Regions from separate parts of the Enterobacter sp. UPMP701 genome, predicted to be linked through region 1. Evidence: predicted binding sites of a transcription regulator. Region 1 holds the regulator's gene; each other region holds the start of a gene.

Evidence for each region. The regulator PurR, encoded in region 1, represses purine synthesis genes. The targets are predictions, from matches to a motif close to CANGCAAACGTTTGCNTG.
Region 2: the regulator PurR is predicted to act here: its motif matches at 3,674-3,691, upstream of gltS (sodium/glutamate symporter).
Region 3: the regulator PurR is predicted to act here: its motif matches at 3,113-3,130, upstream of purM (phosphoribosylformylglycinamidine cyclo-ligase).

Annotation. Positions count from the first base shown of each region.
Region 1 covers NZ_JBSKJN010000001.1:525,937-532,193, forward strand. Annotated here, with positions in the region: gene cfa (cyclopropane fatty acyl phospholipid synthase) at 1-903, opposite strand, end outside; gene punC (purine nucleoside transporter PunC) at 1,202-2,401, opposite strand; gene punR (DNA-binding transcriptional activator PunR) at 2,516-3,427, shown strand; gene purR (HTH-type transcriptional repressor PurR) at 3,445-4,470, opposite strand; gene cydH (cytochrome bd-I oxidase subunit CydH) at 4,768-4,857, shown strand; gene ACWKXT_RS02600 (MFS transporter) at 5,020-6,186, shown strand; gene sodB (superoxide dismutase [Fe]) at 6,225-6,257, opposite strand, start outside.
Region 2 covers NZ_JBSKJN010000005.1:133,495-139,751, forward strand. Annotated here, with positions in the region: gene trmH (tRNA (guanosine(18)-2'-O)-methyltransferase TrmH) at 1-227, shown strand, start outside; gene recG (ATP-dependent DNA helicase RecG) at 231-2,312, shown strand; gene gltS (sodium/glutamate symporter) at 2,315-3,517, opposite strand; gene xanP (xanthine/proton symporter XanP) at 3,743-5,134, shown strand; gene ACWKXT_RS13680 (AsmA family protein) at 5,254-6,257, shown strand, end outside.
Region 3 covers NZ_JBSKJN010000004.1:180,461-186,717, forward strand. Annotated here, with positions in the region: gene uraA (uracil permease) at 1-605, opposite strand, end outside; gene upp (uracil phosphoribosyltransferase) at 692-1,318, opposite strand; gene ACWKXT_RS12415 (6-phospho-beta-glucosidase) at 1,494-2,924, opposite strand; gene purM (phosphoribosylformylglycinamidine cyclo-ligase) at 3,191-4,228, shown strand; gene purN (phosphoribosylglycinamide formyltransferase) at 4,225-4,866, shown strand; gene ppk1 (polyphosphate kinase 1) at 5,071-6,257, shown strand, end outside.

The DNA of each region.
Region 1 (6,257 bases):
ACTGGCGTTGGCAATCTGGCGGACGGACGGTAAACAGCCATTCGGAAAGATGTATTTATTGATCCACGGGTCAACATTATTGTCGGTCCGCTTAGAGCCGATGGTGTGCAGCAGGAAAATACCATCCGGTTTTAAATTACGGTCCACCACCTCAAAATAGGTGTCGTAGTTTTTTGGCCCGACGTGCTCGAACATGCCAACGGAAACGATGCGGTCAAACTGTTCGTTCAGGTCCCGGTAATCCTGCAGGCGGATATCCACATCCAGCCCCTGGCAGCGCTCCTGCGCCATTTTTTGTTGCTCGGCGGAGATCGTGACGCCGACCACGCTGACGCCGAAGTGCTTCGCCATAAAATACGCCAGTCCCCCCCAACCGCAGCCGATATCCAGCACGCGCATGCCGGGCTGCAGCTGCAGTTTCTCGCTGATCAGGCGCAGTTTGGCCTGCTGAGCCTCTTCAAGCGTCGACGCCTCTTTCCAGTAAGCGCAGGAATATTGCATGAAAGGGTCCAGCATGCGGCTGAACAGGTCGTTGCCAAGATCGTAGTGTTCTTTGCCAACGATCCACGCGCGTTTTTTACTTTGCAGATTAAATAGCCGGGCAGAAGCGACACGCAGGGTGTCTTTGATATTACGAGGGAGTTGTTTTTCCAGACCGGCACGCAACACGCTGGCGAAAAAGATATCCAGCCGCTCGCACTCCCACCAGCCGTCCATATAGCTTTCTCCCAGGCCAAGCGACCCCTCGCGCAATACGCGTTTAAAAAAGTCGGGATGTTTAACCTGAGGATCGGATGGGGATGATCCGTTGATAGTGATGCCTGCTCGACCTAACAGTTCACTGACGATCCGGGACCAGTTATCGTCCGGAACGCTGACTTCTTCTATACACGATGAACTCATAGCTTCTCCATCACCCTACTGTGATCAGAACCTTAAAACAGCGTAGACGCTTTTTTTGGTTTGTGAGAAATCTCACGGTAAACACCGCGAGGCTAGTATCCGACGTAGAACAGAGGAAGGGAGATAACCCTTGCCGAAATGCCTTCCATGGTAAAACGGGAGCACTCCGGCTCCCGTTAACACTTAATATTTATCGTATTTAATCGAACCAAATTTAGTATAGGCCTCAAAATTTGGTGATTCAATAGAAAATTCTTAGCAACCTAATCACTGAAAATTAACATAGTTTCTGGTGCGATTAGGCATGCGAGGTTTCTACCTGCGTGCTCTCGTCCTGCGCGCGCTGCGCGGAGGCCTGCATGCGATAACCCAACGCCGCCAGCGCGACGGTGACCAGCATCACGCTGGTTGTTGTCAGCAGCGGCGTGGCAATCAGCGCGGAGACCACCAGGCTTGCCAGGAAGCACAGCCCCAGTTGCAGGGTGTTCTGCAGCGCAGCCGCGCGGCCTGTCGCCTGCGGGAACGGACGCAGCGCCTGCGCCACAACGATAGGGTAGATCGCCCCGTTCGCGATGGCCATCACGCAGAATGGAATCAATATTTCGGCAAGACCCGCGCCCGGAATAAAGCCAACGGCCCAGGTCCCGATGACGCTCAACGCATACAGCACCAGCAGCCACGGCAGCATTTGCTGGCCTTCCCATTTTTGCAGCGCCGCGCGGCAGCCGTACCCGCCCACCAGGAACGCGATGGTCTGCGGAACGTAGCTCAGACCAATGGCCGCCGGGCTGTAGCCCATATCATGCAGAATAAAGGGCGAACCGGTCAGCCACGCGAAGAAGCTCGCCGAACAGGCGGCATAGATCAGAACGTTGCCGCGATATGCTTTTGCGCTCAGCAGGGAGGTGAAGGTAATCGGCTTCGCGTCAGCATGCGCCTCTTTTTTATGCGCTGGCTTGAGAGCGAACGCAGGCAGCATCAGCACCAGCGTGATGGCAAACAGCGTGGCAAAGATAGCCTGCCAGTCAAAGTGCGCGAGGATCCAGCTGCCCAGCAGCGGGGCGAGGGCAGGTGAGAGACCCACCAGCGGCATAATGGTAGCGAAAATACGGTTTGTGCGGTTTGCCGGGTAGTAGTCGGTGACCAGCGCCTGCCAGGTCACGGCAGCGGCACAGACGCCGACCGCCTGAGCAAACCGCAGCACCAGCAGCCAGGTAGCATCGCGCACCCATAACATCCCCAGACAGCCAACGGCAAAAATGGCCAGCCCCAGCAGCAATACCGGTTTACGACCAAAGCGATCCGAGAGCGGTCCCCAGAGCAGCTGTGCGAAAGCAAAACCGGCGAGGAACAAACTCAGGCTGGCGCTGATGGCCGCGGCAGGCGTTTGCAAATCTTCCTGCATCGCGGCGAAGGCCGGCAGGTACATATCGGTGGCCAAAAAGCCCAGCACGCTTAAGCCGCCGAGCCAGACTAAAAATCCTTTCCTGGGTTGCACTATTTTATTCTCCTGAGGAGGCAGGTATACATTGGCGCTGAGTGTAGGGAGTGCAAAGCCGCTTGTGAAACGCTAATATTTGGCGGGTGAATTCAAATTTTTTGCAGGCAGAAAATGTGGTCAGATTATTCTCTTGAAGTGGTCGATGCTGTCGCGCGTAACGGCAGCTTTAGCGCTGCGGCGCAGGAGTTGCACCGCGTCCCTTCGGCTATCAGCTATACGGTACGTCAGCTTGAAGAATGGCTGGCGGTTCCGCTGTTTGAACGGCGGCATCGTGATGTGGAATTAACGCCCGCAGGGGCGTGGTTTCTGAAAGAAGGGCGTTCTGTTATCAAAAAAATGCAGATCACCCGCGAGCAGTGTCAGCAGATCGCGAACGGCTGGCGGGGACACCTTTCCATTGCGGTGGATAACATCGTTAAGCCCAAGCGCACCCGGCAGATGATTGTCGATTTTTATCGGCATTTCTCTGACGTTGAACTGCGGGTCTCGCAGGAGGTGTTCAACGGCGTCTGGGATGCGCTGGCGGACGGCAGGGTAGAGATGGCGATTGGCGCGACCCAGGCGATCCCCGTCGGGGGACGTTACGCCTTTCGCGATATGGGGATGCTGAGCTGGAAATGTGTGGTGGCAAGCGATCATCCCCTGGCGGCGATGGAAGGGCCGCTGAGCGACGATACGCTGCGCAGCTGGCCGTCGCTGGTGCTGGAGGATACCTCCCGTTCACTGCCGAAGCGAATTACATGGCTGCTGGACAACCAGCGGCGGGTTGTCGCCCCTGACTGGGGATCGTCGGCGACGTGCCTCAGTGCCGGACTCTGCGTAGGCATGGTGCCCGCCCATTTTGCGCGTCCGCGTATCGACACCGGAGAGTGGATAGAGCTAACGCTGGAGAACCCGTTCCCGGATGCGGCCTGCTGTCTCACCTGGCAACAAAATGATGTCTCACCCGCTATGGCCTGGCTGCTGGATTATCTGGGTGACAGCGAAACGCTTAACCGGGAATGGTTACGGGAGCCAGACTGACTGGCCCCGGAAGAAGATTAACGACGGTAGTCGCGGAAAGGACCATCCGCAACGGAGCGGCGCTCGATGAGGCGTGGATGAACTTCAATGGACTGCGACTCTTCACGCTTGTTGACGATCCTGTCCAGCAGCATATTGAAGGCCGTTTCACCCAGCGAATCTTTCGGCTGGTGAATGGTGGTCAGCGCTGGCGTGAAGAAGCGCGCGTTGCGCACGTTGTCATAGCCGATCACGGAAATATCCTGCGGGACGCGCAGGCCAAGCTCGTCTGCGGCGCAGAGTGCACCCATGGCCATGATGTCGCCCCCGCAGAAGACGGCGGTCGGACGGTGCTGCTGGGAGACGATCTGCTGCATCGCGCGGTAGCCTGATTCCGGCTCAAAGTCACCCTGCACGATCCAGTTTTCCGGCACGGTAATCAGCGCCTCTTCCATCGCTTTCATAAATCCGGCCAGGCGGCCCGCACCGGTGTTGCGCTCCAGCGGACCCGGGATTACGCCAATCTCGCGGTGGCCGCGTTCGATCAGATAACGGCCCGCCATGTAACCGCCTTCGAAGGCGTTATCGATGACGGAATCGGTGAAGTCGGCGCGCGCTTCGCCCCAGTCCATCACCACCATAGGGATATGGCGATACTCTTCCAGCATCGACAGTACGGATTCCGGGTACTCGGAGCACATCACCAGCAGGCCATCCACGCGCTTTTGCGCCATCATCGACAGATAGGCACGCTGTTTTTCTATGCTATTCCATGCGTTGCCCAGAATCAGGGTATAGCCTTTCTGGAAGCAGTTTTTCTCTACCGCTTCAATGATCTCGGCAAAATAGGCCGCTTCGCTGCTGGTCGCCAGCAGACCAATAGACTTGGTGTGATTAACCTTGAGGCTACGCGCAACCGCACTCGGTGAGTAGTGCAGCTCTTTGATCGCAGCCCAGACGGCGTTGCGCGTCTCTTCCGCCACAAAGCGGGTTTTGTTAATTACATGTGATACGGTTGTAGTGGAAACGTTTGCGCGTTTTGCTACGTCTTTAATTGTTGCCATTAAATGTCACTCCAGACCATATCCTAAACTCCTGAAAAACTTGAAGGTAAACGTTTGCCTTCTCTCACCCTTATCTCGCAATTTTGGATTGCGGTACGCCAGGAAAACGACACGGGACGTCAGGAGGGGGTCAATGGCCGGTACGCTAATAAATTTAGCGTGGAATTTTGGCCTATCTTGATGAAAAGGGGAAGAGCTAAAGTGTTTATCAGCTTAAATCCAGGAAGATTTTTGAGCTAAATTGTGCAAAAATGAGCAAGCTCACTTTTCGTGGGGGGATTAAAAGGAGAAAAATTGATGAGTTCCGATCTGAAGTTTTCGCTGTTCACCACCGTTATTGTGCTGGCTCTGATTGTCGCGGCTGGCCTGACGGCTGCGCTGCACTGATTTACGCGGGGGGAGAGCCTTCTCCCTCCCGATCTCCTGATTGTTACTTCTCTGGCAAAAATCTTTTGCCATTTTGTTAACTTCTCATTTTTTGTGATTGATGTCATGCTTTCCGCTTCTTTGTTCTGTGTCACCACATGACACGGCATCCGGAGTTGACGCATGAAAATCAATTTTCCCCTGCTGGCCCTGGCGATTGGCGCTTTTGGGATTGGCACCACTGAATTCTCCCCGATGGGGTTACTGCCTGTTATCGCCCGGGGCGTGGACGTCTCGATCCCGGCCGCCGGTATGCTAATCAGCGCCTACGCTATCGGAGTGATGGTGGGAGCGCCGCTGATGACGCTTCTGCTTTCGCACCGCGCGCGCCGCAATGCGCTGATTTTCCTGATGGCGATTTTCACCCTCGGCAATGTGCTTTCGGCCATTTCGCCGGACTACACCACCCTGATGTTGTCGCGCATTCTGACCAGCCTCAACCACGGCGCGTTCTTTGGGCTCGGGTCGGTCGTGGCCGCGAGCGTTGTGCCGAAACACAAGCAGGCAAGCGCCGTGGCGACCATGTTTATGGGGCTGACGATTGCCAACATTGGCGGCGTACCGGCGGCAACCTGGTTGGGTGAAGCGATCGGCTGGCGGATGTCCTTCCTGGCGACGGCCGGGCTGGGCGTGGTCGCGATGGTGGCACTGTTCTTCTCCCTGCCGAAAGGCAGCGCCGGCGAACGTCCGGAAGTGCGTAAAGAGCTGGCGGTGCTGATGCGTCCGCAGGTGCTCTCCGCGCTGCTGACCACCGTGCTGGGGGCAGGGGCGATGTTTACCCTCTACACCTACATTTCGCCGGTCTTGCACGACATTACCCACGCAACGCCACTCTTTGTTACCGCGATGCTGGTGCTGATTGGCGTCGGCTTCTCAATTGGCAACTATCTCGGCGGGAAATTTGCCGACCGTTCCGTGAGCGGGACGCTGAAGGGGTTCTTAACCCTGCTGATTGTCATCATGATTGCGATCCCGTGGCTGGCGCGGAATGAATTCGGCGCGGCGATTGCGATGGTCGTCTGGGGAGCTGCCACCTTCGCCGTGGTTCCACCGCTGCAGATGCGCGTGATGCGCGTCGCCCATGAAGCGCCGGGTCTCTCGTCTTCCGTGAATATCGGGGCGTTCAATCTCGGCAATGCGTTGGGGGCTGCCGCCGGGGGCGCCGTGATTTCAGGTGGCCTGGGATACAGTTTTGTGCCGGTGATGGGGGCGATTATTGCCGCGCTCGGCCTGCTGCTGGTGATGATGTCCGGTCGTAAACAGCCAGAAGCGGTTTGTACGGCTGAATAAGCAAAAAACGCAGAAGGGTAACCCCTTCTGCGTGATCCTTACGCGGCGAAGTTCTTCGCCACAAAGTCCCA
Region 2 (6,257 bases), on a different contig from region 1:
CGCTCATTCTCTATGAAGCGCAGCGCCAGCGTCAGAACGCCGGGATGTACGAGCGCAGTAACAGTATGCTCCCGGAAGATGAACAGCAGCGCCTGCTGTTTGAAGGTGGCTATCCGGTGCTGGCTCGCGTTGCGAAGCAGAAAAAATTGCCTTACCCCCACGTCAACGCGCAGGGCGAGATTGAAGCCGATGCCGAGTGGTGGGCCACCATGCAGTACGCCGGATAATCGATGAAAGGCCGCCTGCTGGATGCTATCCCGCTCAACAGCCTGACGGGCGTGGGCGCGGTGCAAAGCAATAAGCTGGCAAAAATTGGTCTGCACACCGTGCAGGATCTCCTGCTTCACCTCCCCCTGCGTTACGAAGACCGCACTCAGCTCTACAAAATTGGCGATCTTCTTCCCGCCATTTACGCCACCGTTGAAGGCGAAGTCCTGAACTGCAACATCACTTTCGGTGGCCGCCGGATGATGACCTGTCAGATCAGCGACGGCACCGGCATTCTCACGATGCGTTTTTTCAACTTCAGCGCGGCGATGAAAAACAGCCTCGCGACAGGCCGCAGGGTGCTGGCCTATGGCGAAGCCAAACGCGGAAAATACGGTGCGGAGATGATCCACCCGGAATACCGCGTACAGGGCGATCTCAGCACGCCGGAGCTGCAGGAGACGCTCACGCCGGTTTACCCGACGACCGAAGGCATCAAGCAGGCGACGCTGCGTAAGCTCACCGATCAGGCGCTGGAGCTGCTGGATACCTGCGCCATTGCCGAGCTGCTGCCGCCAGAACTGGCGCAGGGTATGATGAGCCTGCCCGAGGCCCTGCGTACCCTGCATCGCCCGCCACCAACGCTGCAGCTCAGCGATTTAGAAAGCGGCAAACACCCCGCCCAACGGCGTCTTATCCTTGAGGAATTACTGGCGCATAACCTGAGCATGCTGGCGCTTCGCGCGGGCGCGCAGCGTTTTCACGCTCAGCCGTTAAGCCAGAATGATGCGCTCAAAGATAAGCTGCTGGCCTCGCTGCCGTTTAAACCGACTGGCGCGCAGGCGCGTGTTACTGCCGAAATCGAACGCGATATGGCGCTCGACGTGCCGATGATGCGCCTGGTGCAGGGCGACGTTGGCTCCGGCAAAACGCTGGTTGCCGCACTGGCGGCCCTGCGCGCGATCGCCCACGGTAAGCAGGTGGCGCTGATGGCGCCGACCGAGCTGCTGGCCGAGCAGCACGCCAATAATTTCCGAGCCTGGTTCGCACCGCTCGGGATTGAGGTGGGCTGGCTTGCCGGGAAGCAAAAAGGCAAAGCGCGTCTTGCGCAGCAGGAAGCCATCGCCAGCGGTCAGGTGCAGATGATTGTCGGCACGCACGCTATCTTCCAGGAGCAGGTGCAGTTTAACGGCCTCGCGCTGGTGATTATCGACGAACAGCACCGCTTTGGCGTGCATCAGCGTCTGGCGCTGTGGGAGAAGGGGCTGCAGCAGGGCTTCCACCCGCATCAGTTGATCATGACCGCCACGCCGATCCCGCGCACCCTGGCGATGACCGCCTACGCCGATCTGGATACCTCCACCATCGACGAACTGCCTCCAGGCCGAACGCCGGTGACGACGGTTGCGATACCGGATACACGCCGCAGCGACATCATTGACCGCGTGCGCAACGCCTGTACGCAGGAAGGGCGTCAGGCGTACTGGGTCTGCACCCTGATTGAAGAGTCTGAGTTGCTGGAAGCGCAGGCTGCCGAAGCGACGTGGGAAGAGCTAAAGCTGGCACTGCCTGAACTGAACGTTGGCCTGGTGCATGGCCGCATGAAGCCTGCCGAGAAGCAGGCGGTGATGCAATCCTTCAAACAGGGGGAACTGCATTTGCTGGTCGCGACGACGGTCATCGAAGTGGGGGTGGACGTGCCAAATTCCAGCCTGATGATCATCGAAAACCCGGAGCGTCTGGGGCTTGCCCAGCTCCACCAGCTGCGCGGGCGCGTTGGTCGTGGCGCGGTGGCTTCCCACTGCGTACTGCTCTACAAAGCACCGCTTTCAAAAACCGCCCAGATGCGGTTGCAGGTGCTGCGCGACAGCAACGACGGATTTGTGATTGCGCAAAAAGACCTTGAGATACGCGGCCCTGGCGAACTGCTGGGCACGCGCCAGACGGGTAATGCTGAATTCAAAGTGGCGGATTTACTGCGCGATCAGGCCATGATCCCCGAAGTTCAGCGCCTTGCACGCCATATTCATGAACGCTACCCCGAACAGGCGGCAGCGTTAATAGAGCGCTGGATGCCGGAAACCGAACGGTATTCCAACGCCTGATCTCAGGCAAATATCGGCAGCATCAGGTACAGCTTGATCACCAGCGCGTTAACGATATCAATGAAGAATGCGCCAACCATCGGGACCACCAGAAACGCCATGTGCGATGGCCCGAACCGTTCGGTGATCGCCTGCATGTTGGCGATAGCCGTTGGGGTAGCCCCCAGGCCAAACCCGCAGTGACCCGCCGCCAGCACCGCCGCATCGTAGTTTTTGCCCATCATGCGCCAGGTGACAAACATGGCATAGAGCGCCATAAACAGCGCCTGCACCGCCAGAATCGCCACCATCGGCAGCGCCAGCGAGGCCAGCTCCCACAGTTTCAGGCTCATCAGCGCCATCGCCAGGAACAGCGACAGGCAGACGTTGCCGAGCACCGATACCGCCCGTTCAAACACGCGGTAGAAGCCCATCAGCGCCAGACCGTTGCTCAGGATCACACCGATAAACAGCACGCAGACAAACGTCGGCAGTTCAAATGCGGAACCCGCCAGCCATTGCGCAACCACTTTGCCCGCGGTCAGGCAGATGGCAATCATCGCGATGGTTTCAATCATCACCAGTGAAGTGATGCTGCGGCCAACGTCCGGCTTTTCGAACGCGGTCGGCACCATTTCATCGTCCGGTCTGCCGTTCGGCGTGGTGGAATGCTTCACCAGATAACGCGCTACCGGGCCGCCAATCAGGCCGCCCAGCACCAGGCCAAAGGTGGCGCAGGCCATCGCCACTTCCGTCGCGTTTTCAAAACCGTAGCGCTCGATGAACAGCTTGCTCCACGCCGCGCCGGTGCCGTGACCGCCCGAAAGGGTAATTGACCCCGCCAGCAGCCCCATCAGCGGATCCAGCCCCAGCAGCGTTGCCATGCCGATGCCAATCGCGTTTTGCATCAGCAGCAGCCCCACCACCACAATCAGAAATACGCCGAGCACCTTACCGCCCGAGCGCAGGCTCGCCAGGTTGGCGTTCAGGCCGATGGTGGCAAAGAAAGCCAGCATCAGCGGGTCTTTCAGGGACATATCAAAATCAATTTCCCAGCCCATGCTTTTTTTCAGTATCAGCAGGGCCAGCGCCACCAGCAGACCACCGGCGACAGGTTCAGGAATGGTGTACTTTTTCAGAAAGGAAACACTGTGTACCAGCTTGCGACCAAGCAGAAGAACCAGCGTTGCGGCAACAAGGGTCGACAACGTATCGAGATGAATCATAAAAGGCTCCTGTTATGCGCGTGTTCCATACACACGCGGCGTTATCCTGGGCCGGTTTGCGCTCGTCATGAGCCCCCGGCGCAAAAAGTGTAATTTTTTTTTCCGATGGGTTGTAGAAAACCTGCTCACGGCGGCAGATTTTCTTCCCTTTTTTTGCTGGCAATCGTTTGCTTTTACCAGGTGGTCAGATAAAATGCCCGCTTTTCCACCGTGGAATTGCCGCCGATGTCCGTTAACACTATAGAGTCGCCTGATGCGCAACCGATTGCGCAGAAGCAAAATAGCGAACTGATTTACCGCCTTGAAGACCGACCGCCGCTGCCGCAGACGCTTTTCGCCGCCTGCCAGCATCTTCTGGCAATGTTTGTTGCGGTGATCACCCCGGCGCTGCTGATTTGTCAGGCGCTCGGTTTACCGGCGCAGGACACGCAGCACATCATCAGCATGTCCCTCTTCGCCTCCGGCGTGGCCTCCATTATTCAAATTAAAGCATGGGGGCCGGTTGGGTCTGGGTTACTGTCGATTCAGGGCACCAGCTTTAACTTCGTGGCGCCGCTGATCATGGGCGGCACGGCGCTGAAAACCGGCGGTGCGGATGTTCCAACGATGATGGCGGCGCTGTTCGGCACCCTGATGCTGGCCAGCTGCACGGAGATGGTCATCTCCCGCGTGCTGCATCTGGCTCGCCGTGTGATCACCCCGCTGGTTTCCGGCGTGGTGGTGATGATTATCGGCCTGTCGCTGATTCAGGTGGGCCTCACCTCCATCGGCGGCGGCTACGCGGCAATGAGCGACCATACCTTCGGCGCGCCGAAAAACCTGCTGCTGGCGGGCGTGGTGCTGGCGATCATCATTCTGCTTAACCGCCAGCGTAACCCTTACCTGCGCGTCGCCTCACTGGTGATCGCCATGGCGGCGGGTTATCTGCTGGCGTGGGCGCTGGGGATGCTGCCGGAGAACACCGCGCCGACCAACAGCGCGCTGATCACCGTCCCCACGCCGCTCTACTACGGTCTGGGCATTGACTGGGGTCTGCTCCTGCCGCTGATGCTGGTCTTTATGATCACCTCTCTGGAGACCATCGGTGATATCACCGCCACCTCCGACGTCTCCGAGCAGCCAGTGTCCGGCCCGCTGTACATGAAGCGCCTGAAAGGCGGCGTGCTGGCGAACGGCCTGAACTCGTTTGTCTCTGCGGTATTCAACACCTTTCCGAACTCCTGCTTCGGCCAGAACAACGGCGTGATCCAGTTGACCGGCGTGGCCAGCCGCTACGTTGGTTTTGTGGTGGCACTGATGCTGATTGTCCTCGGCCTGTTCCCGGCGGTAAGCGGCTTTGTGCAGCACATCCCTGAACCGGTACTGGGCGGCGCTACGCTGGTGATGTTCGGGACTATCGCGGCCTCCGGCGTACGCATTGTCTCCCGCGAGCCGCTGAACCGCCGCGCGATCATGATTATCGCGCTGTCGCTGGCCGTCGGTCTGGGTGTTTCCCAGCAGCCGCTGATCCTGCAGTTTGCGCCTGACTGGGTGAAAAACCTGCTCTCTTCCGGCATCGCCGCGGGCGGTATCACTGCGATCGTGTTGAACCTCGTTTTCCCGCCTGAAAAGAACTGATCTCCCTCACGGCAGGCAGTCAATGCCTGCCGTGACATCTAATTACACCATTCCCGCCTTGAGCATTGCGCTCAAATCGTGCATAACTCCCTTATGTTCGTTTTGCGGGATGGAAGACCATGAAATTTATTGGAAAGCTACTCGTCTATCTGCTGATAGCCCTGCTTATCGTCGTGCTGGCGCTGTATATTCTGCTCCAGACCCGATGGGGAGCGGCGCAGGTCAGCAGCTGGATTACGGTGAATACCGACTACGAACTCAGTTTCGACAAGATGAATCACCGCTTTTCATCGCCTTCCCACCTCATTCTGGAAAATGTCACCTTTGGGCGGGACGGTAAACCCGCCACGCTGGTGGCGAAAAAAGTCGATATCGGTCTGAGCAGCCGTCAGGTTACCGATCCGCTGCACATGGACACCATCACCCTGTTCGACGGCACGCTGAATCTCTCGCCTCAGACGGCACCGATGCCTTTCCAGGCCGATCGTTTGCAGCTGAACAATATGGCCTTTAACAGCCCGAATACCGAATGGGATCTGAGCGCGCAGAAGGTCACGGGCGGCGTCAGCCCATGGCAGCCAGAAGCGGGCAACGTGCTGGGTAAAAACGCGAAGATCCAGATGAGCGCCGGTTCGCTGACCCTGAACGGCGTCCCGGCTACCAACGTGCTGATTGACGGCCAGTTGAACGGCAAAGAGGTAGTGCTGAACACCATCGGTGCCGATATGGCCCGTGGCTCGCTCACCGGCTCCGCCCTGCGTAACGCCGACGGAAGCTGGATAATCGACACCATGCGCCTGAACGAGATCCGCCTGCAGAGCGATAAAACGCTGAAAGCATTCTTTGCACCGCTGGCCACCATTCCTTCCCTGCAAATTGGCCGTCTGGAGGTCACCGATGCCCGCCTGCAGGGCCCGGACTGGGCGGTGACCGACCTCGATTTAAGCCTGCGCAACCTGACTCTCAGCAAAGGCGACTGGCAGAGCCAGGAAGGCCGCCTGTCCATGAACGCCAGCGAGTTTATCTACGGCTCGCTGCATCTGTTTGACCCGATTTTGAATGCGGAGTTTTCCCCGCAGGGTATGGCGCTGCGCCAGTTCACTTCCCGCTGGGAGGGCGGCAT
Region 3 (6,257 bases), on a different contig from region 1:
ACAACGCCCATCACGAAGGAGAGCGTGTAGCCCGCCAGCACGCCGATCAGGATCGGGATAATCGCCATGAAACCGCGGAACAGCACGGAGCCAAATACCGTCACGCCCAGGGTTACCAGCGAGATGATGATGGTTTTGGAATCCGGTGACTGACCGTCCGCAGGCAGCAGGCCAGCCATGTTCGCCGCCACGCCCGCCAGCTCCAGGCCAATGACGGCAACGATGGCACCCATCGCCGCAGGCGGGAACATCACGTCCAGCCAGCCGGTACCGGCTTTCTTCACGATGAAGGAAACGAGGCAGAACAGCACGCCACACATGATAAAGCCGCCCAGCGCGACCTCATAACCCAGCGGCAGCAACAATAACACCGGCGAGATAAAGGCAAAGCTCGACCCGAGATACGCCGGGATTTTGCCTTTACAGATGAACAGATAAAGCAGCGTACCAATGCCGTTGAACAGCAGCACGGTAGCCGGGTTAATGTGAAACAGGATTGGCACCAGCACGGTTGCGCCAAACATGGCGAACAGATGTTGCAAACTAAGCGGGATAGTCTGTAAAAGCGGCGGTCTTTCACTCACCCCGATAGCACGGCGCGTCATAGTGTTTTCCTCTGAGATGGTTAGTTATGTGTGTTTTATTCAAAAAAAAGCCGACTATCAAAGTCGGCTTAGTTATCGTTATTCGATTATTTCGTACCAAAGATCTTATCGCCGGCATCGCCGAGCCCCGGAATAATGTACCCGTGCTCGTTCAGACCCTGGTCAACAGACGCGGTGTAAAGCTCAACGTCCGGGTGCGCTTTTTCCAGCGCCGCGATACCTTCCGGTGCAGCCACCAGAACCAGCACCTTAATGCTGCTGCAGCCCGCTTTTTTCAGCAGGTCGATGGTGGCGATCATAGAACCGCCGGTCGCCAGCATCGGGTCAACCACCAGCGCCATGCGCTCGTCGATGTTAGAGACCAGCTTCTGGAAGTAAGGCACCGGCTCCAGCGTCTCTTCATTACGGTAGATACCGACCACGCTGATGCGCGCGCTTGGGACGTGCTCCAGCACGCCTTCCATCATGCCAAGACCGGCGCGCAGGATTGGCACCACGGTAATTTTCTTACCTTTGATCTGCTCAACCTGCACCGGGCCGTTCCAGCCTTCGATGGTCACTTTTTCTGTTTCCAGATCAGAGGTCGCTTCGTAGGTCAGCAGGCTGCCCACTTCAGAAGCCAGTTCGCGAAAACGCTTCGTGCTGATGTCATGCTCACGCATCAGGCCCAACTTGTGTTTAACGAGTGGGTGTTTCACTTCCACAATCTTCATTCTCTTTCTCCTCTGAGGTGGCATCCGCAAAAAAATCGCGGGATTATACCGCTTTTTTCGGATTAGACCATACCCATCTTGCTTGACGTACATCAATCAAAAACAAAAATGCCGGAGGCTGGGCTCCGGCTTGGGTGCGGGATTCTGCCGGGTGGCGCTAACGCTTACCGGGCAATTATAGCTGCTCGCCGTTGCTCGCAATCACCTGCTTATACCAGTCGAACGATTTCTTCTTGCTGCGGTTCAGCGTGCCGTTGCCTTCATTGTCTTTATCGACAAAGATAAAGCCGTAGCGTTTTTTCATTTCGCCCGTTCCGGCAGACACCAGGTCGATACAGCCCCATGGGGTATAGCCCATCAGATCCACGCCGTCTTCCACCACCGCTTTTTTCATCTCGCGGATGTGCGCGGAAAGGTAATCGATGCGGTACTGGTCGTTCACCGTGCCGTCGCTCTCCTGCACGTCGATCGCGCCAAAGCCGTTTTCAACAATGAACAGCGGCAGCTGATAGTGATCCCAGAACCAGTTCAGAGAGTAGCGCAACCCGACCGGATCAATCTGCCAGCCCCAGTCGGATTTCTGCACGTACGGGTTGGAGACCAGGCTCTTGCTTTCGTCGTAGTCCAGCGCCGGGTTATCTGCCGTCGCTTTGGTGGCGAAGGACATATAATAGCTAAAGCCGATGTAATCCACGCAGCCCTGCTTCAGCGCGGCTTTATCTTCTTCGGTAATATCCAGCGCGAAGCCCCGACGCGCAAAGTAGTTGAGCAGATGCTGCGGGTACGTGCCGCGCACGTGAACATCGGTAAACCAGTAGCGGCGGTGCATGGCGTTCATCGCCATCATCATGTCGTCCGGCGCGCAGGTCAGCGGGTAGATAGGACACATGGCAATCATGCAGCCGATCTGCAGCGACGGGTTGATCTCGCGTCCCGCCTTCACCGCCAGGGCACTGGCCACCAGCTCGTAGTGCGCCGCCTGGAACATCACCGGCTCGCGGTCTTCGCCCGGCGCATATTTCAGCCCGGAGTTGGTAAACGGCGCAAAGTCTTCGTGGAAGTTGGCCTGGTTGTTGATCTCGTTGAAGGTCATCCAGTACTTCACTTTATGCTGATAGCGCTGGAAAACCACTTTTGCGAAACGAACGAAGAAGTCGATCAGCTTACGGTTGCGCCAGCCGCCGTATTCCGTGACCAGGTGGAACGGCATCTCAAAATGGGAAAGCGTAATCACCGGTTCGATGCCGTACTTCAGGCATTCGTCGAACAAATCGTCATAGAATTTCAGCCCGGCCTCGTTCGGTTCAAGCTCGTCGCCTTTCGGGAAGATACGCGTCCAGGCGATGGAGGTGCGGAAGCATTTGAACCCCATCTCGGCAAAGAGTTTGATGTCTTCTTTATAGCGATGGTAGAAATCGATGGCCTCATGGTTAGGGTAATTTTTCCCCTCCAGCACGCCGTTGGTGATTTCACGCGGCACGCCGTGCGCGCCCGCGGTCATGACGTCGGCAACGCTTACGCCTTTGCCGCCCTCTTTCCAGCCGCCTTCAAGCTGATGTGCCGCAACGGCCCCCCCCCACAGAAAACCTGCTTTGAATCCTGACATTCGCTTTCCCTCATTCTGCGTTATTTTCTGCAAAAACAATTACAGAAACCGGTTTCAGTCCGATGATGTGCAAAGGCGATATTCGTTGCAAGCAGATTGCCGAAACCGGTTTCATTTTCGTGAACGGAGTCAAGTTTGGCTGCATTAACAGATCGCTAAGAAAAAAAGATCCCCGCGCCGAGAATAGGCTCGCAAACGTTTGCCTGGACTGTTAGAATTGCGCCGATTTTTCTTACTAGCTATGCAATCGCGTGGGGATTTAAGCCGTGACCAACAAAACTTCTCTCAGCTACAAAGATGCCGGTGTTGATATTGACGCAGGTAATGCGCTGGTTGACCGAATCAAAGGTGTGGTGAAGAAAACCCGCCGCCCGGAAGTGATGGGTGGTCTGGGTGGCTTCGGCGCACTGTGCGCGCTGCCGCAAAAATATCGTGAACCTGTTCTGGTCTCGGGTACTGACGGTGTAGGCACCAAGCTGCGCCTGGCGATGGATTTAAAACGTCACGACACGATCGGTATCGACCTGGTCGCGATGTGTGTGAATGACCTGGTGGTTCAGGGCGCAGAGCCGCTGTTCTTCCTCGATTACTACGCGACCGGCAAACTGGATGTGGATACCGCAGCCAGCGTCATTAACGGTATCGCCGAAGGCTGTCTGCAGTCCGGCTGTGCGCTGGTGGGCGGCGAAACCGCTGAAATGCCGGGCATGTACCACGGCGAAGATTATGACGTCGCGGGCTTCTGCGTCGGCGTAGTAGAAAAATCAGAAATTATCGACGGCAGCAAAGTGGCCGATGGCGATGTGCTTATCGCGCTGGCCTCCAGCGGCCCGCACTCTAACGGCTACTCTCTGGTGCGTAAAATCCTCGAAGTGAGCGGCTGTGACCCGCTGACCACCGAGCTCGACGGCAAACCGCTGGCCGACCACCTGCTGGCCCCTACCCGCATTTACGTGAAAAACGTGCTGGAGCTGATCGAAAACGTTGACGTTCACGCTATCGCTCACCTGACCGGCGGCGGCTTCTGGGAAAACATCCCGCGCGTTCTGCCGGACAACACCCAGGCGGTGATCGACGAATCCTCATGGCAGTGGCCAGCCGTCTTCAACTGGCTGCAAACCGCAGGCAACGTGAGCTCTCACGAAATGTACCTCACCTTTAACTGCGGCGTGGGCATGGTTATCGCCCTGCCGGCAAGCGAAGCGGATAAAGCGGTTAAGCTGCTGACTGAAAAAGGTGAAAACGCGTGGAAAATCGGTACGATTAAGGCTTCCGACTCCGAACAGCGTGTGGTCATTGAATGAAAAACATCGTGGTGCTCATTTCCGGCAACGGAAGCAATTTGCAGGCCATCATAGACGCCTGCAAACAGAAGAAAATCAATGGCACCATTCGGGCAGTTTTCAGCAACAAGGCCGACGCGTTCGGCCTTGAGCGCGCGCGGGAAGCGAACATTCCCGCGCACGCGCTGGAAGCCAGCCAGTTTGCCGGGCGTGAAGCCTTTGACCGCGAGCTGGTGCAGGAGATTGACGCCTACGCGCCTGACGTGGTGGTGCTGGCGGGCTATATGCGTATCCTCAGCCCGGCCTTCGTCGAACACTACGCCGGTCGACTGCTGAATATTCACCCTTCCCTGCTGCCGAAATATCCCGGCCTGCACACCCATCGTCAGGTGCTGGAAAACGGCGACGAGGAGCACGGTACCTCTGTCCATTTCGTGACCGACGAGCTGGACGGTGGCCCGGTGATCCTGCAGGCGAAAGTGCCGGTCTTTGACGGCGACAACGAAGACGACGTGACCGAGCGCGTGCAGACCCAGGAACATGCCATTTACCCGCTGGTGGTAAGCTGGTTTGTTGACGGGCGTCTGGCGATGCGCGACGGCGCAGCCTGGCTGGACGGCGTGAAGTTACCCCCGCAGGGTTATGCAGCCGAAGAGTAGTTTGTTATGTCGGGTGGCGCTGCGCTTACCCGACGTACACATTGCATTACCCGATATTCCCTTCTCCAACCTTCTAAAATCCCCAACAAAAAAAATAACTGTCATACTTTTCTGGCACTGTTGGACATATCGTGGAAATGCTCGCCATAATAAGGACGAGACGGATTTACCACGTCCTGTGATTGAACTGGAGTGTGAGCTGTAATGGGTCAGGAAAAGTTATATATCGAGAAAGAGCTAAGCTGGTTAGCATTTAACGAACGTGTACTCCAGGAAGCGGCAGACAAAAGTAACCCGCTGATCGAACGCATGCGTTTTTTAGGCATTTATTCCAACAACCTGGATGAGTTCTACAAGGTTCGCTTTGCCGAGCTGAAAAGACGGATCATCATCAGCGAAGAACAGGGCTTAAACTCGCACTCGCGGCATCTGCTGGGCAAAATCCAGTCCCGCGTGTTGAAAGCCGATCAGGAATTTGACGGCCTGTATAACGAACTGCTGCTGGAGATGGCGCGCAATCAAATCTTCCTGATTAACGAACGCCAGCTTTCCGTTAACCAACAAAACTGGCTGCGCCACTACTTTAAACACTATCTGCGCCAGCACATTACCCCAATACTGATCAATCGCGAAACCGATCTGGTGCAGTTCCTGAAGGATGACTACACCTATCTGGCGGTGGAAATTATTCGCGGTGAATCCATCCGTTACGCCCTGCTGGAGATCCCGTCCGACAAGGTGCCGCGCTTTGTGAACCTGCCGCCGGAAACTCCGCGCAGACGCAAGCCAATGATCCTGCTGGATAACATCCTGCGCTACTGTCTGGACGACATTTTTAAAGGCTTCTTCGATTACGATGCGTTAAACGCCTACTCGATGAAGATGACCCGTGACGCCGAATATGACCTGGTGCACGAGATGGAAGCCAGCCTGATGGAGCTGATGTCCTCCAGCCTGAAACAGCGCCTGACCGCCGAGCCGGTGCGCTTTGTCTATCAGCGCGACATGCCGGACGCCATGGTGGAGATGCTGCGTGAGAAGCTGACCATTTCGCGCTATGACTCCATCGTGCCGGGTGGCCGTTATCACAACTTCAAAGATTTTATTGGCTTCCCAAATGTCGGCAAAGCCAATCTGGTGAACAAGCCGCTGCCGCGCCTGCGCCATATCTGGTTCGATAAGTTCCGTAACGGATTCGACGCCATCCGCGAGCGCGATGTGCTGCTCTACTACCCGTACCACACCTTTGAACACGTGCTGGAGCTGCTGCGTCAGGCCTCCTTCGACCCGAACGTGCTGGCGATCAAAATCAACATCTACCGCGTGGCAAAAGATTCCCGCATCATCGATGCGATGATCCATGCCGCACACAACGGCAAAAAAGTCACCGT